Regions from separate parts of the Kurthia sp. 11kri321 genome, predicted to be linked through region 2. Evidence: riboswitches for the same ligand, from Rfam matches in the RefSeq annotation. Region 2 holds a riboswitch; each other region holds the start of a gene.
What was found. A riboswitch is a leader RNA that binds a small molecule or an ion and turns the genes downstream of it on or off. The one in region 2 is predicted to bind S-adenosylmethionine.
Positions count from the first base shown of each region.

Region 1: linked by a shared signal. The riboswitch ahead of ASO14_RS07220 (cyclase family protein) and the one ahead of ASO14_RS12895 (MetQ/NlpA family ABC transporter substrate-binding protein) in region 2 are both predicted to bind S-adenosylmethionine.
Region 3: linked by a shared signal. The riboswitch ahead of metA (homoserine O-acetyltransferase MetA) and the one ahead of ASO14_RS12895 (MetQ/NlpA family ABC transporter substrate-binding protein) in region 2 are both predicted to bind S-adenosylmethionine.
Region 4: linked by a shared signal. The riboswitch ahead of ASO14_RS01705 (bifunctional homocysteine S-methyltransferase/methylenetetrahydrofolate reductase) and the one ahead of ASO14_RS12895 (MetQ/NlpA family ABC transporter substrate-binding protein) in region 2 are both predicted to bind S-adenosylmethionine.

Region 1 is NZ_CP013217.1:1,399,112-1,403,331, forward strand. It holds gene ASO14_RS07205 (tyrosine-protein phosphatase) at 1-252, shown strand, start outside; gene ASO14_RS07210 (tyrosine-protein phosphatase) at 266-1,009, shown strand; gene ASO14_RS07215 (NAD(P)H-dependent flavin oxidoreductase) at 1,028-1,993, shown strand; SAM riboswitch class I at 2,059-2,162, shown strand; gene ASO14_RS07220 (cyclase family protein) at 2,235-2,993, shown strand; gene ASO14_RS07225 (transcriptional regulator) at 3,199-3,360, shown strand; cobalamin riboswitch at 3,486-3,667, shown strand; gene ASO14_RS07230 (Ig-like domain-containing protein) at 3,792-4,220, shown strand, end outside.
Region 2 is NZ_CP013217.1:2,574,560-2,578,779, reverse strand. It holds gene ASO14_RS12900 (methionine ABC transporter ATP-binding protein) at 1-947, opposite strand, end outside; gene ASO14_RS12895 (MetQ/NlpA family ABC transporter substrate-binding protein) at 977-1,798, opposite strand; SAM riboswitch class I at 1,880-1,994, opposite strand; gene ASO14_RS12890 (pyridoxal phosphate-dependent aminotransferase) at 2,083-3,273, opposite strand; gene ASO14_RS12885 (carbon-nitrogen family hydrolase) at 3,387-4,175, shown strand.
Region 3 is NZ_CP013217.1:1,608,064-1,612,283, reverse strand. It holds gene ASO14_RS08315 (amino acid permease) at 1-685, shown strand, start outside; gene ASO14_RS08310 (aminotransferase class I/II-fold pyridoxal phosphate-dependent enzyme) at 733-1,893, opposite strand; SAM riboswitch class I at 2,057-2,169, shown strand; gene metA (homoserine O-acetyltransferase MetA) at 2,241-3,149, shown strand; gene ASO14_RS08300 (elongation factor G) at 3,255-4,220, shown strand, end outside.
Region 4 is NZ_CP013217.1:311,206-315,425, forward strand. It holds gene hemG (protoporphyrinogen oxidase) at 1-769, shown strand, start outside; gene ASO14_RS01700 (class A sortase) at 792-1,457, shown strand; SAM riboswitch class I at 1,643-1,751, shown strand; gene ASO14_RS01705 (bifunctional homocysteine S-methyltransferase/methylenetetrahydrofolate reductase) at 1,844-3,700, shown strand; gene metH (methionine synthase) at 3,681-4,220, shown strand, end outside.

The DNA.
Region 1 (4,220 bases), 1.2 Mb from region 2:
ACAATTGTCCAAACTTTTTTGGAGCGCCAGAAGAATGCTATCGAACAAATGCCTGAATGGTTAAAAGTAATGATTCGAAATCTACAGGGCCAAAAATTAGAAACGGATATGAATTATGTAAATGGTGACTTCCTATTAGTTGCATATGATGAAATTTTAAATGAATTTGATACAATTGAAAATTTCTTTTTAAAACAGTTTCAAATAGACAAAACAGAGAGAAAAGCAATTCAAGATTTTTATTTAGAATAATGGAGGCGTTTAAATGTTTTTACCATTCGAAGGAATTCCTAATTTTCGTGATTTAGGTGGTGTAACGACGATTGAAGGTAAACATGTGAAAAAAGGATTACTTTATCGTTGTGGAGAATTAAGTAAGAGTACACCGAAAGATTTGCAACAACTGCAAGCGCTTCATATTCGAACAATCATTGATTACCGAGATGAAAGTGAGATTGAAGCTCATCCGACACCAAGGATACAAGGTGTGCATGACGTCCATGCGCCTGCTAGTCGATCGCAATTTAATCTTGCTTCGATTGAAGATTTAGCGAGTAGTGATTTATTGAAGCAATTGAATATGGATTTATTTAAAGAGTTTTATGCCAGTTTAGCATTTGAAAATCCTGCATATCAAACACTCGTCTCTATTTTAAAAGCACATGAAGGACCGATGATTCAACACTGTACAGCAGGAAAAGACCGCACAGGAATTGGCTCAATGATTACGTACTTGATACTTGGTGTTCCTTATACGACGATTGTCCAAGACTTTTTAGAAACTAATCAATATATGGAGAAACATTCACCATATTGGCAAAAACCTCTTGAATTAGCTGTTAAGGATCCAGAAATTTTGCAGGTATTAGTAGGAGTCAATCAAACATTGCTCGACCATGTACATGATGAGATTTTAAGAAAATACGGTACGATTGAGATGTATTTAAAAGAAGAATATCATATTGATGAACAAACGAGAAAAGAGATTCAAGATTTCTATTTAGAGTAGCATAAGGGGGATTTTGAGATGAAGTGGCAAACAAGTGTAACGGAATTATTAGGAATTGAAAAACCAATTATTCAAGGAGGTCTCGCCTATCTTGGTTATGCAGATTTAGCAGCAGCAGTTTCGAATGCTGGAGGACTGGGCCAAGTGACAGCACTCAGTTTAGATTCTCCAGAAGATTTACGAAAAGAAATTCATAAAACACGCACATTAACAGATTGTCCTTTTGGTGTGAACTTTGCGATTGGACGACACCGTGAACATTACGAACCTTTTGTACAAGTAGCAATAGAAGAAGGTATTCAAATCATTTCGATTACAGGAGGAAATCCAAGTCCTGTATTAGAAATGGTGAAAGACACCGATATGAAGAAGCTTGTACTCGTTTCTTCTGTTAAATTGGCTTTAAAGGCCGAAGAAAAAGGGGCAGATATTGTTGTCGTTGTTGGACAAGAAGGCGGTGGTCACCTCGGTTTAAATGATTTAGGGACACATGTACTCGTTCCGCGCGTTGTCGATGCTGTCAACATCCCTGTAATCGCTTCAGGAGGCATTGCAGATGGTCGTGGTATCTTATCTGCTTTTGCACTAGGAGCAGACGGAGTTGAGATTGGGACACGTTTTATTGCGACAGAAGAATGTGTAGATGCAGCACCACTGTACAAACAAGCATTGATTGAACATGATGAAATGGATACGGTCGTTATTAAACGTTCCATTGGTGGTCCAGCGCGTGTATTACACACACCATTCACAGATGAAATTTTAGAAATTGAACAAAAGACGCCTACATACGAGGCATTAAAAGAGTATATTAGCGGTGCAGCAAACCGTCGTTATATTTACGAAGAGCAGCAAGATGGTTTTGGATATGCAGGTCAAAGTATTGGTTTCATTCATTCCATTCCAACTGTTGCAACTTTATTTGAGCAATTTGAGAAGCAAATTGAAGAAGCAAGAACGCAATTAAATCTAAAAATAAAATAATATTCAGAAAACAGTTGCAATTCCGATTTGCTTACTGTAATATGAAGTTAACAAAAAAATCGTATCTCTTATCAAGAGAAGGCGAGGGACTGGCCCGTTGACCCTTCAGCAACAGACAATGTTAAATTGAACTGTGCTAAATCCTGTAGCGTAAGCTAAAAGATAAGAAGAGTTCCTTTGACTATTCAAAACCTCTTCTTATCAGGAGAGGTTTTTTTGTAGATTAAAAAGGAGTGATGTTATGAGCGAATCGGTTTTACAGCAAGATGTTTTACAAGCATTACAAACATTGAAAAAGCAGAAATGGGTGGACTTGACACATACCTTTAATAGCCAGTCACCTCACTTCCATGCATTCAATCCAGCAAAATTCGATACACTTTTTACACATGATGATGGCTTTTTTGCACAACAATTTTCTTTTGCAGGTCAGTATGGAACACATCTTGATGCACCGATACACTTTGTACGAGATACACGCTATATCGAGGAACTTCATCTTCAGGAGTTAGTACTGCCACTTATTGTTGTAGATATTACAGCTCAAGTACAAAAGAATCCAGGTCACACGGTAACGATTGAAGACATCCTCTCATTTGAGGATCAAAATGGCATCATTGAAGCCGACTCATTTGTCGCATTACGCACAGACTGGTCGAAGCGCTGGCCCGACCATGATATCTTTAATAATATTGATGAAGCAGGCGTGGCTCATGTGCCAGGTTGGTCTGTCGAAGTATTATCTTTTTTATTCAAAGAACGAGGCATTAAAGCGATTGGTCATGAAACATTTGATACAGATTCGAGTGAAGAATATCGAAAACATGGCTCATTAGCCGCAGAGTATTTCGTTTTAGAACAAGATACGTATCAAGTCGAACTTTTAACGAATTTAGATCAACTTCCGGCAAAAGGGGCAGTTATCTTTAATATCGTGGCTAAACCTGAAAAAGCATCTGGTTTTCCCGTACGCTCATTTGCGATTACACCGAATCAATAAAGGCTCATTTGTCTTAAACTATACAGACTCATTTGTCGTGGAAACACCTTGTCATCTCAAGGTGTTTTTTGTTTCAAAAATAATATTATTATGTAAACCAAATATTTTCGTTGAATTTTCAGAAAATGAGTTGACATCTTTTTTCATCTGTTATATATTAAGTACAACAAATAAAACTGTTATATAACAAAAGGAGAGATGTTCAATGGAACACTTTATGGAAGGTTATCAAATATATTGTCAGGCTTGCGAAAATTATGGGTTGGAGTCGATGAATTACCATTTATATGTCAAACAATTAACAGAGGAGCAATTGTATGCATTTAATGAGTATAAGAGAGACGCCACAATTCAAGAGATTAGCTAGGTATTAAACCTCTATTTTCCACTTAATGTGTAAAGTAGAGGTTTTTGTATGTCCTAAGACCTTCTTTTATGAAAAGTTATTTACTTTTTTTATAGAGTATGGAATACTTTCTATTAAGATAATTGAATATTCTTTCAGATGAGAGTGCTAGTTTTAGGCTAGATAATAGGGAAATCGGTGAAAATCCGATGCAGCCCCGCTACTGTAATATGGGATGAAATGACATATAAACACTGTGTTTATACGGGAAGTTGTCAAAGTAATGTGATCATAGAGCCAGGAGACCTGCTTTCATCATTCGTTTCAATCTTCGAGGGGTGGATTAGACGCACGTAAGTATAAATATTGTTACATAATTCTTCATGTCTTTAGAACGTGAGCTTTTCGTGTTAGCTAATCCTCCAAATCAAAACAATTTGGGGGTTATTTTTATGTTTAAATCAAAATGGGTGATTCCAGCAACATTATCAGCAGCTTTAGTCGTTTCAGCTGTACCAGCAACGGCTTTACAAGCAGAAGCAAAAGTACCAACAGTTAAAAAAGTTGATGTAGCGAATACATTAAAAGCAACATCGAACTATTATTATTCATTACCAGATGTATCAACACCAACTTACCAAAGTTCAGATGCAGTACTTAATTTTGCGCGTTCAAATTACGCTGTAAGTAAAGATTACTACACAACATTCTATAAAGATGTTGAACGTGAATTAAAGAAGCAAAAAGGTCAATTTAATGGTTCGCCAGGCGCATTATCAAAAATAATTTTAGCGATTACTGCAATCGGTAAAGATCCGAAAAATGTTGCGGGTTATAACTTAATTAACTTATTAGGTGATAAATTAGTCGCAGGTAAAGCA
Region 2 (4,220 bases):
GCATCATCGCCTTCTAAATGCACTGTAATGTTACCGACAATGCCGTTTTTAAGTTCGATAATATTTGCAGCTAAAATGTTTGGTGTGACGGCAAAACGTTTACTAATCTCAGCAAGTGCAGGTTGCCCTGTGCTTGCTCCAACGAATGTAAGACGTGTTACATCACCTGTTACATGAAGGGAATCAATAAGTGAATCACTTAATTGACGTTGTGAAATTGTATTTAAAAATTTACGTGTTGTCACATGTTGTGGATTTGTGAACAATTCAATTGTCGAGCCTTGTTCCACAACTGAACCGTTCTCCATCACATAGACATGGTCGCAAATTTTTTGAATAACATTCATTTCATGTGTAATTAATAAAATCGTAATGCCAAGCTCACGATTGATTTTTAGGAGTAAATCTAAAATTGAATCCGTCGTTTCTGGGTCAAGTGCTGAAGTCGCTTCATCGCTTAATAAAATAGTCGGTTCAAGTGATAGGGCGCGTGCAATCGCGACACGTTGTTTCTGCCCGCCAGAAAGTTGAGCAGGATAGTTCGTTGCGCGGTCTTCTAAACCAACAATTTGTAGGTATTTTTGTACACGTGCATCTAATTCTTTTTTCGGTACACCCGCTAGCTTTAATGGAATCGCGATATTTTCATACACTGTGACTGTTTTTAATAAGTTAAAGTGTTGGAAAATCATACCGACTTTACTGCGTACTTTACGCAAACCAGATGCCGATAACTTCGTTAAATCTTTCCCATCGATTAGAACTTGTCCTTTTGATGGTTGTTCAAGTAGATTCACACAACGAATTAATGTACTTTTACCAGCACCACTATAGCCAATAACACCATGAATTTCTCCAGCAGGTACTGTAAGATTGACATCTCTTACAGCAGTTACGACTTTTTTATTTGAAACGAAATTTTTCTCAATATTTTTCAGCTCAATCATAGATGACTCCTCCTTTTCAATCTAACCGTTTACTTATCGAATACAGGGATTACTGCACCGTCAAATTCATCTTCAATGAATTTTTTCACTGTCTCTGAGTGATAAGCTTTAACGAATTTTTTCACATCTGCGTCATTTTTATGTGATTCTTCTACAACAATTGCGTTGATATGTGGTGAATCTGTATTTTCACGTAGTAGCGCTGTTTTTGGATCAATGCCTGCTTCTAAAACGAAGTTCGTATTAATCATTGCTGCATCTACTTCGTCTAATTGACGTGGTAATTGTGAAGCTTCTAGTTCTACAAATTTAAATTTATTTTTGTTTTCTGCAATATCTTTTGGTGTTGCCAATTTATCGCCAGTATCTTTTAGAGAAATAACTTTTTTGCTTGCTAGTACTTGTAAGGCACGATCACCATTCGCTGCATCATTTGGAATTGCGATTGTTGAACCCGCTTTTAAATCTTCTAATTTCTTCACTTTTTTCGAATATAAACCCATTGGCGTTAAAATTGTTGTACCAACTGATACAAGGTTTTCATTTTTCTCTTTGTTGAAGTTTGCTAAGAAAGTTAGTGTTTGGAAACTGTTTGCATCCAAGTCGCCTTCTACAAGAGAAGTATTCGGTAATACATAATCAGAGAATGCTTTAATCTCAACATCTAAACCATCTTTTTTCGCTACTTCCGCTGCTTTTTTTGCGATTTCTTCGTGTGGTCCGCCCGTTACACCTAATACTAATTTGTTATCTTCGGCTGCTGCTTGGCTATCTTCTGTTTTCTTCCCACATGCTGCTAATACTGATGCTGATAATACAAGTGATAATACGATTCCTGTTGCTTTTTTCATAAATAAAACGCTCCTTTTTGTATGTAGCATATAAAAAAACCTCTCTTAACAAAAAGAGAGGTGAAAGTGTTGGTTTTACCTCTCTTATCTATCAAGATTTTGTCATCTTGCTGGAATTAGCACCTTTCACAATACCGATGTATTGGAAGGTTGCCGAGCTTCATAGGGCCAGTCCCTCAGCTACTCTTGATAAGAGATTTTATATTTTTATATAACTATTTGATATATTCAATCTATAGTTAATTTTCAGTAAAGTCAAACATTATTTTCTTGAGAAAACAAAATTAATGCACTTTCGAGCGAAAAACAGTCGAAAATTCAGGTAGATGTGCAATACGTTCTACAGCTTCAACTAATCGTTCAGGCGATACGAGTAAACCAACGCGAACGTAACCCTCACCATGTAGACCGAATCCATTACCTGCTGCAACTGCAACAGAAGCGTTCTCTAAGAGAAGATCTGCAAAAGTTTCACTCGTATAACCCTCAGGCACTTTTAACCAAGCAAAAAAGCTACCCGCAGGTGCAGTGACAGACCATCCAACCTTTGAACATGCTTGAATCAATGCTTCACGACGAGCTTCATATACAGTTAATTGTTCTTCTACACAATCTTGTGGACCTGTTAATGCATGTGCTGCGGCAACTTGAATCGCTGGGAAAATGCTGCAATAAAGGTGATCTTGTAGCAAATTAAGTCCTGCAATCACTTCTTTATTTCCGACAGCAAAGCCAACACGCCATCCTGCCATATTATACGTTTTCGATAAGGTATAAAATTCAACACCGATCTCTTTTGCACCTTCTGTTTGTAAAAAGCTAGGTGGTTTTACATCATCAAAACCAAGCGCTCCATAAGCGAAGTCATGCATAACAACGAAGTCATGTTGTTTTGCAAGCTGTACCGTTTCTTCAAAAAATGCAGGTGTCGCTGTAGCACCTGTAGGATTATTCGGGTAATTCAAATACATCAATTTTGCACGTTCTAAAATATCAGGTGCAATTTCCGCATAATCAGGTAAAAACTGATTTTCAGCAAGAAGTGGCATCGTTTCAAAGTTTACATGACTAAGTGCGACACCTGATAAATAGTCGGGATAGCCAGGGTCAGGAAGTAACATGGTATCGCCAGCATTTAAGAGTGTCATCGGCAGTTCTACTAGACCAGCTTTCGCACCGAATAGCACAGCGACTTCTGTTTCAGCATCGAGTGTTACATCATATTCACGTTTATAAAATGTCACAATCGCCTCTTTTAATTCATCAATTCCACGAAACGGTGAATATTTATGATTCGCGACATCGGCTGTTGCCTCTTGCATCGCCTTGACGATATGAGGAGGTGTCGGGCGGTCTGGATTTCCCTGACCTAAATTAATAATATCGTGACCTTCTGCAACTTTTTCGGCTACACGTTTTGCGAGTTTCGCGAAAAATTGTTCAGGTAATTTTTTGAGTAAATCAGAATAAGGCATTTGGTTGCCTCCTTTGGCTTTTTTGTTATGATAGAGAAAGAAATATTCTGAATAGTAGAAGTTTTATCGTGAATCATAATACTTTTCAGAAAAAAAGTCTAGGTGGTGGAGAGATGAAATTAGGTTGTATTCAGCTACAAGTTGCTTTTGGCGATGTTGAAAAAAATTTTTCTCGTGTGGAAGAATTAATTCGAGAAGCTGCAAATAAAGGGGCGGAAATTGTCATTCTACCAGAGATGTGGAATACAAGTTACGCACTTGAAAAACTTGAAGGTCTTGCGGATGTTGACGGAGAAAGAACAAAAGCCTTTTTATCACAATTAGCAAAAGAATTGTATGTTCATATTGTGGGCGGTTCAGTCGCAACGAAAAAGGGCGACAAATTCTATAATACGATGCTCGTCTACAATAATGAGGGTGAGCTAGTAGGCGAATACGATAAAGCACACTTATTCCGCTTGATGGATGAACACTTGCATTTATCTTCTGGTAACACACAAAATAATTTCAAACTGGGTGATTTAGATGCGGCAGGTGTGATTTGCTACGATATTCGTTTCCCAGAATGGTTACGTCTACACGCATTAAACGGCGCAAAAGTATTATTCGTTTCAGCGCAGTGGCCAACTGCACGAATTGATCATTGGAAAACATTATTACAAGCACGTGCAATTGAAAATCAATGTTTTGTGGTAGCAGTCAATCGCATTAGTCGCAATAAAGATAACTTTAACGGACAGTCGATGGTAATCGAACCATGGGGTGAAATTTTATGGACTGGTGGAGAAGATGAGGAATTAGCGATTGTCGACGTTGATTTTTCAAAAGTTGATGAAGTGCGCACACGTATTCCAGTCTATGATGATCGCAGACCAGAATTGTATCAAGATGTATTGAAATAAAAAATGAAGCTAGGGCTGATACGTCCTAGCTTTTTCTTTTGAAAG
Region 3 (4,220 bases), 970 kb from region 2:
CATCTGGCGTGTTCTTGTCTTCTTCGTCGGTTCGATTACCGTCGTTGTGACGTTGCTTCCATGGGATTCATCGAGTATTTTAACAAGTCCTTACGTTGCAGTACTCGACTATGTCGGTATTCCAGCAGCAGCGCAAATTATGAACTTTGTCGTTTTAACTGCTGTATTATCTTGTCTGAATTCAGCACTGTATGCAACATCTCGTATGTCTTTTGCTTTAGCAGAAGAAGGACAAGCACCGAAAATTTTCTTAAAGTTGAATAAGCGCGGCGCACCTGTTTATGCGATTTTAGCAAGTACATTCTTCTCGTATATTGCCGTAATTATGAATTATGTATCGCCAGAAGCGGTATTCATGTTCTTAGTCAATTCATGTTCAGCGATTACATTAATTATGTATTTCATCATTGCAGCTTCTCAGCTTGTTATGCGCCGTCGTGCGATTAAAGAGGGGACAGAACATGAACTTGTATTACGCATGTGGTTATTCCCGTATTTAACAATTGGTACGATGATTATGGTAGGAGGACTTGCTGTAGCGATGTTCTTCATTCCAAGTATGCGCTCTCAAATTCTCTTTACAGCAGTCATTGTAGCGGCAGTCATGCTTATGTATTACTTTACACAACGTAAAAAAGCACCTGTTGACCTGTTACAACCAGAACCTGAAACACCGCTTGAATAATAAAAAGTCTGAATCCTTATTGATGATGGGATTCAGACTTTTTCTGTTTATAAAGTTGCGAGTCTTGAAACAGCTTCTTGTAATAGTTTTTCATCTTGAACGAGTGCGATGCGTACATGGTTTCTACCCGATGCACCGAAGATCGAACCGGGTACAAGTACAACGCCTGTTTGTTCAATAACATGATAGACAAATTCTTTGTCATCCATCTGTTGTTGCGGATACTTCGCATAAACGAACATACCACCAGCAGATGGTGCGAGTTCCCAACCAATTGCTTCAAGACCTTCTGATAGTACACGATGACGTGTTGAAAAAATGATGCGCAGTTCATCTGTAATTGCTTCCGCATTGTCGAGTGCAACACATGCCGCATCTTGAATTGGGCGGAATGTACCATAATCAAGGTGTGATTTGAGTTCGCCCAATGTTTCAATGGTGGAAGCGTTTCCAACGATATACGCAATACGGGCACCTGCAAGGCTAAAACTCTTAGAAAGTGAATTAATCTCGACACCCACTTCTTTTGCACCGGGTACTTCTAAAAAGCTAAGCGGCTTTGTACCTTCAAAATAGAATTCTGAGTAGGCGGCATCGTGAATGACGATTAAGTTATGTTTTTTCGCAAAAGCAATCGCCTTTTCAAAGAATGCGATAGAAGGCATTGCTGGAACGGGATTCCCTGGAAGATTTAAAATGAGCATTTTCGCGCGTGCACAAATATCTTCTGGAATGGCATCAAAATCAGGTAAAAACTGATGTTCAGCTGTTAATGGCATCGCATACGCTTCACATTTTGCGAGGTGAATCCCTGCAGCATAAGCTACATAGGCAGGGTCCGTTGTGAGTACAATGTCTCCTGGATCACAAAATGCGAGCGGTAAGTGTACAAGTCCTTCCTGAGAACCCATCGTTTGAATGATCTCTGTTTGTGGATTTAGTTCAACACCACTACGACGTTGATAATAGTTGGCAACTGCTTCATGGAATCGCTCCGTTCCACCGAGTGTATAGCCATAACTATCAGCCTTTTCAGCTTGTTTTGCTAATTCTTCTCGCACAATTTGAGCAGGTGGTAAGTCAGGACTTCCCAAACTTAAATCAATAATTTTTGTGCCTGTTGCCGCTTTCTTTTTTGCAGCAGCTTTTAAACTACCGAAAATGGCTTTCGGAAATTGATTCATTAATGTTGAACGATGCATCGTCATCATGTTGTGTCACTCCTTTAATTCGCTTATTTCTTCTTTATTTTACCATATTGCATTTGACTAAAAACACTATTTACGTTTTTTAACGAGAGATTTTATTGAATTATCAGAAATGTTTGCTATTAAAGGATGGTTCTGCTATGATAGTTAATAATTCAATATTGTCTTATCAAGAGAAGCCGAGGGAATGGCCCGATGACGCTTCAGCAACCTCTGTTTAAAACAGAAAGGTGCTAATTCCTACAGAAGCTCCATTATGCTTCTGATAGATAAGAGTCGGATACATATGTGTAGCCTCATTCTTATCAAAGAGTGAGGTTTTTTTATATTAAAGGGGGAGTTTCATCATGCCAATCAATATACCAAGTGGGCTACCAGCAACTGAAATTTTAAAAGAGGAAAAGATTTTCATTATGGACGAAGTGCGTTCGACAAGCCAGAACATTCGTCCGTTAAATATTTTAATTTTTAACTTAATGCCTGAAAAAGAAAAGACCGAGTTACAACTACTACGTCTTTTAGGAAATACACCACTTCAAGTGAATGTTACGTTTTTAAATACGGCGACACATGAATCAAAAAATGTTAGTAAAAATCATTTAGAGTCATTTTATACGACGTTTGAACATGTAAAACACCGTAAATTTGACGGTATGATTATTACAGGAGCGCCAATTGAATTATTTGAATTCCATGAAGTTGATTTTTGGGATGAGATGGTCGAGATTATGGAATGGACGAAAACAAATGTCACGTCTGTTTTGAATATCTGTTGGGGCGCACAAGCGGCACTCTACTATCATTATGGTATTGGAAAATATACATTACCGTCAAAATGTTCGGGTGTGTTCGATCACATCGTGCATGATAGTACCGTTAAGTTAATTCGCGGATTTAATGATGTATATACAGCACCACATTCACGTAATACCTCTGTTTCAAGAGAGGCTATTTTAAACCATCCTGATTTAGAACTCGTGTCTGAATCAGACGAAGCAGGGGCATTTATTATCGTATCGCGTGATGAAAAACAAATTATGATTACAGGTCATTTAGAATATGATGCAGATACATTAAAGCAAGAATATGACCGTGATGTTGCAAAGGGCATCGAACCGCAAGTACCAAAACACTATTTCCCGAACGACGACCCAACGAAAAAACCGTTGAATCGTTGGCGTTCACACACGCATCTATTATTCTCCAATTGGTTGAATTACTATGTGTACCAAGAAACACCGTATGAATGGGAATAAACAGCAAACCATCTTTTTTCGTGTATATTCGAAAGAAGATGGTTTTATTATTGGACATGATATAATTCATAGTAGAGACGCTTTGATAAGAAATGAGGAAAGACAATGAAGAAAACAATTGGCATTTTAGCACATGTAGATGCAGGGAAGACCACCTTTTCAGAGCAATTACTTTTTCATACGAAAAGTATTCGCACCATTGGGCGTGTCGATCATCAAAATGCACATTTAGATTTGCATGAGATTGAACAACAGCGTGGCATTACCGTTTTTGCGGAACAGGCCACTTTTACATATCGAGAAAATGATTATACGGTGATTGATACACCAGGACATGTCGACTTCGCGGCAGAGATGGAGCGTTCGATTATGGCACTGGATGGGGCAATTCTTCTATTAAATGGAACAGACGGTGTACAGGGACATACAGAAACAGTTTATCGTTTACTAAGAAAATATCGTATTCCTACACTGTTTTTCGTTAATAAAATGGATTTAATTAGTGCCAATGCAGCAACAGTGACAGAAGAAATTCAACAAGAATTAATGGAATATGCACTACCATTTCATGACTGGGCAACAGGAATAGAAGAATTTGCAGGACGAGATGAGCAATATTTAGAAGACTATTTAGAAGAAAGTTTATCCGAAAGCGAATGGCAAAAAAGGCTTTCAAAAGCTTTCATGGTACAAGAACTTTCACCGATTTTATATGGCTCAGCATTAAAAGATGAAGGCATCGATTTTGCATTAGAAGTGCTAGATACATTGCTCCAGCCACAGCATAAATCGGGAGAGTTACAAGGAATGATTTATAAAATTCGTCACATTGAACAAAATCAACGTATGGCTTTTATAAAAATTCATCAAGGTTCGTTGAAAGTAAGAGACGATGTACGCTGTGGTGGGAATTGGTTTAAAATCACACAAATTCGTAAATATCACGGTAAAAAATTTGAGGAATTACAGCGAGCGGAAGCAGGTGATACGGTAGCGGTAATTGGTTTGAAAGAAGCAACAGTTGGTATGGGAGTAGGTGAATTTACGCCTTCTTATGAAATAGATTTGCGT
Region 4 (4,220 bases), 700 kb from region 2:
CAAAAAGAAATTCATCTCGTTTAAAAATGGCCTAGTAGAATTATTTGAACGAATCGAAGAAACACTAGAGAACGCGACGATTTTAAAAAATACGTCGGTGGAATTGTTAAAACAAGACACGAATGGGTATAAGATTCAAATAGATACGGGTGAATGGTTAGATGCAGATGAAGTCGTATTAGCTGTACCGCACCAAGTCGCACAAAAACTATTGAAGGAAGAGCCTTTCCAACGTGATTTTGAAGAACTACAAACGGGTTCTATTATTACAGTTTACTTGGCTTATGATTTACCGAATGATGTGCTACCAGCAGATGGTACAGGATATATTGTATCATCAGGTAATGATGTAGATTGTAATGCATGTACATGGACAAGTCGCAAATGGCGTCATACTTCTAAAGAGGATAAGTTACTTATCCGTATGTTTTATAAAAAGAATAATCCTCGTTTTGAAGAATTTTGTCAGATGACAAATGATGAATTAGCACAAATAGCACGTCAAGACATCGAAAAAAGCTTAAAAATAATAGATGAACCAACATGGATTGATGTAAAAAAATGGTTTGATGCGATGCCAATTTATAATTTACAACATAAACAAGCAGTTGAACGTATTGAAAAACAAATGGTGAAATATCATCCACATGTACATTTAGCTGGTTGTTCGTATTATGGTGTGGGGATTGGTTTATGTATTCAAAATGGTGAAGAAGTTGCTACGCGAGTTATGAATCAATTTATTCAAAGACAACGAGAATTCGTATAAAGTGTGAAAGGAGGATTCCATAATGAACAGGAAATTAAGTTTAACGATTGGCATTGTTTTGTTTGTTTTAGGTGTTGCACTAATTTTCAATAAACAAATTATGGGGTTCATCGTGTCACATATGAGTAATCAAGCAATTGAGCAGTTTGATGAACAAAAAGCACAAAATGCGGATGACGTAAGCTTTGATTTTGGTAATGTGGAAAATATTAGCTTACAAGATGTATTAAAGGCACAAATGAATCAAGGTGATGTACATTCAATTGGTGCATTAAGTGTTCCCGATGTATCTTTACAATTGCCTATTTTATACGGAATTTCAAATACAAATCTAGCAATTGGCGCAGGTACATTAAAGAAGGATATGAAAATGGGGCAAGGTAATTATGCATTAGCAGGTCATAATATGAATAATGATAAAACATTATTTAGCCCTTTAACGAAAGCAAAAAAAGGAATGCTTATGTACACAACGGACTATAAGCGCGTGTATACGTATAAAATTACAAAAATCTTTATTACAGAAGCAACTGACGTTCAAGTTATCGAAAATCAAGCTAAAAAAAGACTACTTACGCTCGTTACATGTAATTATGATGGTTCGAAACGATTAATTGTACAAGGTGAGTATGTCAATGCGCGTGATTTTGATTCAAATGCTGGCGATGCATTTACGATAAAAAAATAAAATATGAAGCGTATGAGATGTGAAAAAATCTCATACGCTTTTTTTAATACCTATTACTGAATTTACGAAATATTGTGATAAAGTAAGCGCTTTTTCGTACAATATTTAGCTGAAAGTGGTAGAAGCTATTGACGGTACTCTATTTAAGAGGTATGATTCTTTTAATATTTTAAAAATTCAATAATTTCTTATCAAGAGAAGCCGAGGGACTGGCCCGACGACGCTTCAGCAACCAGCCATTTAGATGGTCAGGTGCTAATTCCAGAAGGACTTATGGTTCTTAAAAGATAAGAAGGCTAATTTTCAAGTGTCAGTTCAAACCTTCTTATGCAATGTAAGAAGGTTTTTTTATAGCTTTTTTGAAATGAAGGAAGGATGGGGAGTGTATGGGGTTACTAGAAGATTTAAAGACAAAGGTATTAACAGCAGATGGCGCAATGGGGACACTGCTCTATTCATATGGGATTGATTTTTGTTATGAAGAACTGAATGTTCGAAAGCCGGAAGTAATTGAGAATATTCATAAACTATATATTGAAGCGGGCGCTGATGTCATTCAGACGAATACGTACACAGCGAATACGATTAAGTTAGCTCGCTACGGTATTCAAGATGAATATGAAGCACTGAATCGTGCGGGTGTAGAGGTAGCGAAAAGAGCTGCAAAGAATGGCGAGTACGTACTTGGAACAATTGGTGGAATTCGAGGTATTCGTAAGGATGAACATTCACTAGATGAGATTATTGAATCACTTGTTTTACAAGCAAAAGTATTACTTGATGCAGGTGTAGATGGTTTACTACTCGAAACATTTTACGACTTAGAAGAGCTTGAAACATTAGTGAAAACAATTCGCATATTCTCAGATGGACCGATTGTAGCGCAAGTTTCGATGCATGACCCAGGGGTTTTATTAAATGGAATGAAGTTGAATGATGCACTGCAACATTTAGAAAGAGCTGGAGCTGATGTTGTCGGTGTGAACTGTCGGTTAGGCCCGTACCATACAGTGAAGGCGCTTGAAAATGTTGAGCTACCAAAGAACTCGTTCTTATCTGCGTATCCGAATGCAAGTCTACTCGATGTAGAAGAAGGAAAAGTGGTATATGAATCAGAAGCAGAATATTTTGGGCGCGCTGCAGTTGAATTACGTGATGAAGGGGTTCGCTTAATTGGTGGATGCTGTGGAACAACACCTGAACATATTCACGAAGTGAAGAAACATTTATCAGATGTTTTACCAATGGAAAATAAAGAAGTTATCACAACTAAAGAAGAAGTGATTCGTGAAGCTAATGTGTCTAAATTTGAACCACTTCACGAGAAAGTAAAAAAAGGGCGTTCCATTATCGTTGAACTTGATACACCGCGCCATTTAGAAACGGAAAAGTTTTTAGAGGGAGCAGCGATTTTACAAAAAGCGGGCGCCGATATTGTCACAATGGCAGATAATTCACTTGCTTCACCGCGTGTATCGAATGTGGCGATGGGATCGATTTTAAAATATGAAAAGAATGTACGAGCATTAGCACATATTACATGTCGTGACCGTAATTTAATCGGGCTACAATCTCATTTGATGGGCTTAGATGCATTAGGTATTCACGATATTTTAGCTGTGACAGGTGATCCAACAAAGGTAGGGGATTTCCCAGGTGCTACAAGCGTCTATGATGTATCGAGCATTGAATTACTACAATTAATTAAAAAATTAAACGAAGGTATTTCTTTCTCGGGAAAACCACTACGTAAAAAGGCAAACTTCTCTGTAGCGGCAGCATTCAATCCGAATGTACGTGTCGTCGAACGTGCCATTCCACGTTTAGAGAAAAAGATTGAAGCAGGTGCGGATTATTTCATTACACAGCCTGTTTACTCAAAAGAGAAAATTATTGAAATTTATGAAGCAACAAAACATTTAGATACACCGATTTACATCGGAATCATGCCACTAACAAGTTTACGAAATTCTGAGTTTTTACACCATGAAGTGCCAGGCATTAAGTTGTCAGGTGAAGTACTTGAACGTATGAAAGCAGCAGATGGCGATAAAGAACGCGCACAGGCAGAGGGTGTCCAAATTGCGAAAGAATTAATTGACACAGCTGCATCACTCTTTAACGGTATTTATCTGATTACACCGTTCATGCGCTACGATATGTCTGTTGAATTAATTCACTACATTAAGGAATTAGATGAAAAGGTTAAGGGAGGAAGTCACGTTGTCGAAACATCTCATTGAAGAAAGAATTAAAGATCATATTCTCGTATTAGATGGTGCGATGGGTACCATGTTACAAAATGCGAATTTAACGCCAGATGACTTTGGGGGCGATGAATATGATGGTTGTAACGAGAACTTGAATTTAACACGACCGGATGTTATTGCAGGAATTCATCGTGCTTATTTTGAAGCAGGAGCGGATATTGTCTCAACGAATACATTTGGTGGTACACCACTCGTATTAAATGAATATGATTTAGGTCATCAAGCAGTTGAAATTAATAAACGTGCTGTCGAAATTGCCAAAGAAGTAGCAGAGGAATTATCGACACCTGAGTGGCCACGTTTTGTTGCAGGTGCGATGGGCCCAACGACGAAGACATTATCTGTAACAGGTGGTATTACATTTGACGCGTTAAAGCATGACTTCTATGTACAGGCGAAAGCTTTGATTGAAGGCGGCGCAGATGTACTACTCCTTGAAACATCACAAGATATGTTGAATGTAAAAGCAGGTACACTTGGTGTTAAGCAAGCT